DNA from 2 places in the Microbulbifer sp. ALW1 genome. Region 1 is predicted to be linked to the other one. Evidence: riboswitches for the same ligand, from Rfam matches in the RefSeq annotation. Region 1 holds a riboswitch; the other holds the start of a gene.
What was found. Region 1 has a riboswitch for thiamine pyrophosphate ahead of GRX76_RS07700 (TonB-dependent receptor). Riboswitches for the same ligand answer to the same signal wherever they lie in the genome.
Positions count from the first base shown of each region.

Region 1 (4,653 bases):
AGTCCAATGTTGGGGTTCAGGTCGCCGTCGATAAATTTGCACACGAAGATCGCGCGTCCGAACTGCTCCCAGGATTTGCGCATTTCCGCTTTCAGGACATCCATCACCACATCGTAATCACCGAATACCTGGGTGCTCATGGTGTTGGAGATTACCTGCAGCTGCGGCTGTTCGTTCAGACGCTGGATAAAATCCTTGATGGCCGGAATGTACTCGTCTTTCAGCGGGTACATGCTGATATCTACGGAGAGTTGCATATCAAATCTCTTGAGTTATAGGGGCGTTCCATTGAACTTGTGCGAGGCGGTACCGATACCGGGTATACCTTTGCGCGACACGCCGTGAACCCATCCATGGGGGCTCGGCTGCGGCCATCCAGGCCGCAGACGGTCTCGCAAAGGTATACCCGGCATCGGTACCTTCATAGCAAGTTCAGTTCACTAAATCAAAATGTATAGCTGCCGGAGATACCCGCAGTGCGCGGTTCTCCCAGCTGGTAGTAGGCTTCCGGCACGTAGCCGTTGGCCGGATTGTTGCCGAACTGATTGCTGAAATAGAAACCGCGAGTGTAGATCACTTCGTCGGTGAGGTTTCTGCCCCACAGGGACAGATCCCAGTTGTCGCCGCGGTAGGTGAGGCGCGCATTGACTAGTTCGTAGGCGGTGGATTTTTCGTTGTGGCTGTTGGAGAAGTAGAAGTCGTCTTTGCCTTCCAGTTCCACGCGCGCCGTCAGGTTGCTGGTCAGTGCGTACTCGGCACCGGTGAAGTACTGGTAGTTGGGGGCGTGGGCCAGGTCGCGGCCGCTGAGGTCCACCGGCGAAGCTTCCCCGGTATTGTCATCGCGTCCATCGACGTGGGTGCTGCTGACAAAGTTTTCGAATTCCGCATTCAGCCAGCCGAAGGTGGCGAAGAGTTGCAGGGCATCGCTGGCCTGGAAGTTGATTTCCGCTTCGATACCGGTGCTGTGACCACCGGCAGCATTGGCCAGGTAGTCATCGAAGGAAAAGTCGTCCGGGTTGAAGATGGACTGCTTGGCCTGAACGTCGCTGCGGTCTTGGTAAAAGGCGGCGACCTGGGCCTGCAGGCGGCTTTCCAGCCAATCACCTTTTACCCCGAACTCGTAGTTCAGCATGCTTTCGGTTTCGAACAGGAAGGTGTCGCTGCCGATGGCCGGGTTGTTTTCCGAGGCAGAAATAATGCGACCGTTGACACCGCCGGCCTTGTAGCCGCGGGACAGGGTGCCGTAAAGCATGGTGTTGTCGGTGGCGTTGAACTGCAGGGTGATATTGCCGCCCCACAGGTCTTCGCTGGTATCGCTGGTGACCGCAAGCGAGTCACTGTAGTCCGCGCGGCGCTGCTCCAGGCGCAGGCCGGCAATCAGTTCGAAGCGCGCATTCAGGGCGGTATTCAGCTGCCCGTAAATGGCCGCATTGTCGGTATCGAATTGGCTGGCGAAGCTGGCGTTGCGTTCCAGTGCTTCTTCCTCGGTGCGCAGGTATGCACCGGCCACCCAGCCGGTGCTGCCGCCGAACAGCCGACTTTCGTCGGTGGAGACCAGGCGCACGTCGACGCTCAGGTTGTCGCGGTCGCGCAGGTAGTTGTCGGTGGAGCTGTATTCCCAGGGGTGAAAGCCCACATGAGTCCAGTCTTCGTCATAGCCGTATTCGGTATCGGAGGTGGCGGCGCTCAGTACGGATTTGACGGTGAACAGTTCGTTGCCGGACCAAAGTCCGCTCACTGCGCCGGCGAGGGCTTCCTGACGGTCCCAGCCCGGCTGGTCGGACAGGGTGTTGCGGGAGTTATCCAGCGTAAAGGCGTCGTAGCCGTTGTCCGCGTCCAGGTAGAAGAGGGTGAAGTCCAGTTGCAGGTCGTCACTGGCCTGGTAGCGCAGCTTGCCGCGGGCCACGGTCTCATCAATATTGTTGGTGTCTTTGCGGTCCAGGTAGCGGTTGTGCACATAGCCGTCGGACTGCTGATTCTGTATCGCGAAGCGGTAGCTTAATTGCTCTGACAGTGGGCCACTGGTGACCGCAGAAAGAGTGTGGGAACCGTAGCGGGCGGCTTCGGCGGATACTTTTGCAAAGGTTTCCGCAGTCGGTGCATTGCTGGTCATGCTCACCAGACCCGCCAGCGCGTTGGCGCCATACACGGTGCCCTGCGGGCCGCGCAGGATTTCCACCTGCTGCATATCCAGGGTGCTGGCGGCGAGGCCGAGGCCGGTAAAGTCGATGCCGTCGACAATCAGGCCAACGGACGGATTCACCGGGTCGATAAACTGGCTGCGCTCGCCGATACCGCGGATCTGCACGAAGCGGCCACGAGAGGCACCGCTGGAAAAATTCACGTTGGGCGCCAGATTCAGCAGTTGCTCAAGATTGGTCGCGCCGCGGGTTTCAATGACGGCGGTATCCAAAACACTCACACTGGTGGGGGTGTCAAACTGGCTGGCCGTGCGCAGCTGGCTGGTAACCACCACTTCTTCGATGGCGGTTTCCGCAGCGGCAGGCACGCTGGCCAGGGCTGTGGCAGTGGCGATCGCCTGGGCGACAGGCTTGATACCGGATTTGGTTCTGGGCTTGATGCAGTTATTGGAATTCATGGCTCTCTCGAACAAATAAGTGAGAGACCCGGAGTGCGACGTGAAGAGGGGAGCTTGTGGACTACCTATTCCTACGCCGGTATTAGCCGGATCAGGTTCAAGGGTTTGCGGGCCAGACCGATATGATCTGGCGGCATCTCAGGCGGTTGCCACCCCTTAGGTTTTGCGGGCGCGATGGTAGCAGATATGCAGAAGTGTCGGAACTGGTGAATGTGAACCCCAGCAGCCGCCAGGTCGAGGACGGGGCTTGCTTCTGTGGCTACTTCTGGACCTGCTTCGGCGGCGCTTCTCCTGCAGGTTGTGGATGCTGCTCTAGCAGCTGCGCCCGCTGCTTCTTCAGTCGATCCAGCTTTCTCTCACCTTCAGCCAGCTGCTCCGGTGATACTCCGCCCTGCCGTCCCAGTGCGATCATGTCTTTTAAATCGGCGATTTTTTTGGCCGAAGCGGCGGCAAAAGAGGCGTACACCTGCTGCTGCTGACGCGCTTCGTACGCCTGATACAGCTTGTGGTCTGCCAGCTCTTGGGTGGTGGGAGCAACCCGATCGCTGGGCCTGGGGGCCAGAGGGGGCATGCGCGGGTCGCCTGCGGCCATAGTCTGGCGCAGCGAGGTAACCGCGCTGGGTTCTGTCTCCTGAGGCCCTTTGCTGGCGGTTTTCGGTTGTGCAGGTTGCTGGTCGGATGACTGCAAGGGGGAGGATGAGGGACTCCGCTTGGCGATTGCGTCAGCTTTTTGCGATGACTGCCCAGAGCCATTGGTGGGGACACCATTAGCCGCTGTCGGCCAAACCCCAGACCAATAGACACCGAGAAGAGCTGCGGAAATAAATGCGAAGGTGATTAACTGGCGCGTCATGATGCGTTCTTCCGGTTTATTTCTCTGTGTATTTCGATGTGGGCGGCTTCCCGAGATTCGTGCAGTAACTGTTGGAACGTCTGCTGTAGCTTTTGCTGCGCAATGGCGTTGGCAGCCCGGTAGCGCACTGACTCGCCGTCTGCCGGTTGAAAACCGGTTTCCCGCTGGTCTACCAAGAGTATTTCCCAGTAAAGCACTTTGCCGTTCTGGGGGCTGCGAACGGGTCGGGAAACCTGATGGGGTGTTTGCACAAATGCCAGCGCCTTGCTCCAGTGATCCTCACGGCTGTTGCGGTCTATCCACCCCAGTGCGCCACCGGAGGCTTTGTCTTCGGCCTGGGAGTAACGTGTTACGGCTTCCGCAAAGGACAAGCCGCCCTGAATTTCTGCGTACACCTGGTCCGCTAGCTCCTGGCTGTCCAGGCGAATGTGATAGGCATGAACTTTTTCCACCCGGGTAAATTTGTCCCGGTGGCGCCAGTAATAGTTTGCAATTTCCTCAGCGGTGACCTGTCTGGCGAGGGCCTGCAGTTTGGGGTTTTCGTCGTGGATATCCTGTAGCAATCCCATTTGGCGCAGGCCGGATTCTCGCACCAGTGCATCTTCCACACACTGCTTGATGATCGTGCGAGAGAGTTCACTCACACCGGATTGGCGCTCAAACCAGTCGAGTACAAATTCCATGGTTAACTGCTGCCGGATCGCCTCGCGAATGAAGTCCTGATTCAGGTTGTGCATTTGTACCTTGAGCTGCATATTTTGGCGGCGGTACAAGTCCCACAGCGTCAGCTGCCGCTCAGCTTGTTGCGGATGAAAACGATACCGGGCCAGTACCAGATTTTTTGCTTGTTGCTGCTGTTGTGGCGTCATCGAAGTGTAAAGTTGCTGTTGCAGCCGCAGCGCTGGCGCCAGGTATTCGGTATCGATGGATAGCGGTGCGGTAAGGAAGTCCAGGACGTCGCCAGTACCAGTATTGCGCATGTCGTTTTGCAGTGATTCGCTGAAAGCGCTGCGAATGAGGCGGAACAGCTGTTGCTCCAGCTGGGTATCTCGGTCGTAACCCACTAGAGAGGGAGCAGCCTCGGACGATTGCCCGGTGAACTTGTTCGCCAGGATCCGGTTTTCCAACAGACCTTTTAACACGGACTCCCGATCCGCGGACGCGTTTCGCTGCCGCGCTACAGCAACGAAAAGGTCCAGCG
Region 1 covers NZ_CP047569.1:1,894,395-1,899,047, forward strand. Annotated here, with positions in the region: gene GRX76_RS07695 (YkoF family thiamine/hydroxymethylpyrimidine-binding protein) at 1-257, opposite strand, end outside; gene GRX76_RS07700 (TonB-dependent receptor) at 446-2,599, opposite strand; TPP riboswitch at 2,651-2,766, opposite strand; gene GRX76_RS07705 (hypothetical protein) at 2,859-3,452, opposite strand; gene GRX76_RS07710 (peptidylprolyl isomerase) at 3,449-4,653, opposite strand, start outside.

Region 2 (4,653 bases), 1.9 Mb from region 1:
GCCAACCTAAACGTCGGCGACCCCGCTCTTGACGACACCTTCGTCGGCCCCCTGATCCACACCGCCGCTGCCGATGAAGTGGCAGGACGCATCGAATCTGCCGTACAGCGCGGTGCAAATGTTTTGTTTGGTCACAAGCGCGAAGGCAATATCCTCTGGCCAACCATCCTCGACAACGTCGCCGACGACGCCGAACTGGTTGCGGAAGAAACCTTTGGTCCGGTTGTTCCGCTGCGCAAGTTCGATGACGAAGCAGAACTGGTTTCCTTGATCAATAGTTCACCCTTCGGCCTGCAAGCCGGCGTATTCACCCAAAACCTCGCCTTGGCAAAACGTCTATACAACCAACTGGACGTAGGCCTTCTCGCCGTCAACGACGGCCCGGGCTTCCGCGCTGAACATTTCCCCTTCGGCGGTGTAAAAGAAAGCGGCGTAGGCAGAGAAGGCGTGAGCTACGCCATCCGAGAAATGAGCTATCAAAAGACGCTGGTGATCTAACCACTACGAAGCCAGATGGTGAAATCGAAGTCAGAAGTGTGAATCGAAGGCCGGGCGCTGGGTAGTAGCTTTCAGGAGCGTCGGCGACATGGACGTCGCCGACGCAGCGTACAGGGACGTATTCACAGCGGTCCTGAAAGCTACTACCCAGTGACCGGGCGCCACTAGAAGTGCTACGAAGTACAACGGACCTTCAAGCCGCGAAAAACCCAATACGGGGCGCAGAACCACACCTCAAATTCCCAAAGACTTGTCCTTCCGGTCAAATTACCACTATACTCGGCCCCAACTTGTCGGAGTGCCTTTGGGCTGAGATCGCTGTTGCGAGATCCGTTGAACCTGATCGGGGTAACCCCCGCGTAGGGAACAAGATCTGAATTCGCTACTTTTCGTACGCATGTTTGAATCCAGATTTAAATTTGATTTTAAATCTGCGCGTCCGAAACCCGCTCTCCCATCTGCCCCCCGGCATCCACTCACGGATACCATCCATGGAACGTCAGAAATGACGCAAGGGGTCAGCATGTCTCAAGTCGCCGAACCAAAAACCAACACTAATAAAACAAATAAGAAGAGCCGCGCCGAACAGCAGGAAAGTGCCAAAAAATTCCTCGATAACCTCACCGCCCAACAATTCCCCAACTCCCGCAAAGTCTATCTGCAAGGGGAGCACAAAGGCGTCAAGGTCGGCGTTCGCGAAATCTGCCTGGGCCAAAGCCTCGTCGGCGGCGACGAACAAAACCCCGTATTTGAGCCCAATGAACCGTTGCAGGTCTACGACACCGCCGGCCCATACTCCGACCCAGATTACAAACCCAACGTCCGTGAAGGCCTGCCGAAACTGCGCCAGCAATGGATCGAAGCCCGCGACGACACCGAAATACTCGACACCCGCCAGGCCGCCTACAGCCAGAAACGCATGGCCGACCAGGGCCTCGACCATATCCGCTTCGATAACCTGCCCGCACCGCGCAAAGCCAAGCCCGGCAAGAACGTCACCCAGATGCACTACGCGCGCCAGGGCATCATCACCCCGGAGATGGAATTTATCGCCATCCGCGAAAACATGGGTCGCGCGAAAATCGCTGAGGAGCTGACGACAACGGACTATCAGAAAGCTCGCGAAGGCATCTACATTCCGCCACAAATCACCCCGGAATTCGTCCGCCGCGAAGTCGCCGAAGGCCGTGCCATTATCCCCGCGAACATCAATCACACAGAACTGGAACCGATGATCATCGGCCGCAACTTCCTGTGTAAAGTGAACTCCAACATCGGCAACTCCGCGATCACCTCCTCTATCGAAGAAGAAGTGGAAAAACTCGTCTGGTCCATCAAATGGGGCGGCGACACCGTAATGGATCTTTCCACCGGCCAGAACATCCACGAAACCCGCGAATGGATCCTGCGTAACTCACCGGTCCCCATCGGCACCGTACCGATCTACCAGGCCCTGGAAAAAGTCGACGGCATTGCCGAAGACCTCAACTGGGACGTATTCCGCGATACCTTGATTGAACAGGCAGAGCAGGGCGTCGACTACTTCACCATCCACGCCGGCGTATTGCTGCGCTACGTACCTCTCACCGCCAAACGCGTCACCGGCATCGTCTCGCGCGGTGGCTCCATCATGGCCAAATGGTGCCTCGCCCACCACAAAGAAAACTTCCTCTACACCCACTTCGAGGATATTTGTGAAATCCTGAAAGCCTACGACGTCAGCTTCTCATTGGGCGACGGCCTGCGCCCTGGCTGTATCGCCGACGCCAACGACGAAGCCCAGTTCGGCGAACTGCACACCCTCGGCGAACTCACCGAAATTGCCTGGAAACACGACGTCCAAACCATGATCGAAGGCCCCGGCCACGTGCCCATGCACAAGATCAAACAAAACATGGACGAACAGCTGGAGCACTGCCACGGCGCCCCCTTCTATACCCTCGGCCCCCTGACCACCGACATAGCTCCAGGCTACGACCACATTACCTCCGGCATCGGCGCCGCCATGATCGGCAGCATGGGCTGCGCCATGCTCTGCTACGTAACCCCCAAAGAGCACCTCGGCCTGCCCAACAAAGAAGACGTAAAAGAAGGCCTAATGGCCTACAAAATCGCCGCCCACGCCGCCGACCTCGCCAAAGGCCACCCCCGCGCCTACAAACGCGACGACGCCCTCTCCAAAGCCCGCTTCGAATTCCGCTGGGAAGACCAATTCAACCTCGGCCTCGACCCCGAACGCGCGCGCATGTACCACGATGAAACCCTGCCAAAAGAATCCGGCAAGGTCGCCCACTTCTGCTCCATGTGTGGCCCGAAATTCTGTTCAATGAAAATTACCCAAGACGTCCGTGACTACGCGGCAAAGCAGGAAGCAGAAGCCAGCAAGGGCATGGAAGAAATGTCCATAAAATTTATGGATATGGGCTCCGAGATCTACCACAAGGGTTGATTTCGGGCGATAGAAAGCACAGAGCTAAAAGCGAAGGCAGCGATGCGGGTAAGCCTTTGCCAGACCTTCTGCGAGAGGGACCTCGCAGAAGAGCCCCCATGGATGGGTTAAGGGGGGGCGCCTAGCCCGTGTCTGGCAAAGGCTTACCCGTAGCGCTGCCGCCCCTAAGCTATCCGACTGAGTACCACGGACCCCAAAGTGGCAGAGAAAAACTTAAATATCGCAGTGGCAGGCGCTGGACTGATGGGGCGCCTTCTGTCCTGGCGTTTGTCTGAAAAAGGCCACCAGATAACCTTGTTCGACTCCGGTAGTTTGGAAAGCCCAGCGGGCGCCTGCCACACCGCCGCCGGCATGATCTCGCCACTCTCCGAACTGTTCCACTGCCCACTCCCCATCTATCAACTCGGCATGCAAAGCCTGCAATACTGGCCAGATTGGGCAAAACAGCTGGAACAGGCGACTGGCACTAAAGTCGATTATCGCGAAAAAGGCAGCATCCTCATCGCCCACCCACAAGACCGCAGCGAACTCCTGCAATTCCAACAGGAGCTCAACGCCAAACTGGGCTCGGATAACCGCGACCAACTGCAATGGCTAGACAACAACGCCCTGCGAGACCTAGAGCCTGAACTCGACCGCTTCGACCAGGGCCTGTACCTCGCCTCCGAAGCCGACATCGACAACCGCAAACTACTGCCGGCGCTGCTCAAAGCGCTCAAGCAAAGCGAAATCGAAATCCGCGAAAACACCCCGGTAGATTGCGCCCCCGAAACAATCCAGACCGAAAACGGCAACGAATACTTCGACTTGGTCATCGACACCCGCGGCCTCGGTGCAAAAAATCAGATCAATGGCCTGCGCGGCGTCCGCGGCGAAGTCATGGTCGTAGAAACCCCGGAAGTGCAATTAAACCGCCCCGTGCGCCTGCTGCATCCCAGATACCAACTCTACGCCGTACCCAGAGCCAACAATCAGACAGTCATCGGCGCCACCGAAATCGAAAGCGAAGACAGGAGCCCCATATCCCTGCGCTCCACCATGGAACTCTCCAGCGCACTCTATTCGATTCACCCCGCATTCGCCGAAGCCCGTGTCATTGAAACCCGCGTCAATTGCCGTCCCGCCACCATGGATAACTTACCGGTAGTGGAAAGTGAGCCGGGTCTTATCCGAATCAATGGCCTTTTCCGCCACGGCTACCTGCTAGCCCCCGCGCTGGTAGCCCAGGCCGAAAGCGAAATTTTCAAATTCATCCAAACGACAGAACAGGTGACCTGATGCAATTACTGGTCAACGGTGAACAACGCAATTTTGAAAGTGAAACATCATTGTCGGAATTGTTGCTACAACTGGGCTACAGCGGCGAGACATTCGCTGTTGCCTTAAACGGCAACTTCGTGCCCCGTGCCACCTACGAGCAAACATTGCTGAATGCGGGTGATAGCCTGGATATCGTCGCCCCGGTAGTCGGAGGCTGAAAGGAGAGAGCACATGGCCGATAAACTGAAACTCTACAGCAAGGTATTCGATAGCCGTTTACTGGTAGGCACCGCACTCTATCCGTCACCGGCGATCATGCGCGAATCCGTCGCCGCCTCCGGATCGGAAATCATTACCCTCTCCCTGCGCCGCCAGAGCCCAGCGCAGCAGCAGGGAAAAATGATCTGGGACTATATTCAGGATTCCGGTTGCCAGTTGTTGCCCAA
Region 2 covers NZ_CP047569.1:3,756,952-3,761,604, reverse strand. Annotated here, with positions in the region: gene GRX76_RS15565 (aldehyde dehydrogenase family protein) at 1-498, shown strand, start outside; TPP riboswitch at 783-881, shown strand; gene thiC (phosphomethylpyrimidine synthase ThiC) at 1,022-2,947, shown strand; gene thiO (glycine oxidase ThiO) at 3,146-4,225, shown strand; gene thiS (sulfur carrier protein ThiS) at 4,225-4,425, shown strand; gene GRX76_RS15545 (thiazole synthase) at 4,439-4,653, shown strand, end outside.
Region 2: it holds a riboswitch for thiamine pyrophosphate, as region 1 does, so the genes downstream of both, thiC (phosphomethylpyrimidine synthase ThiC) here and GRX76_RS07700 (TonB-dependent receptor) in region 1, are expected to answer to the same signal.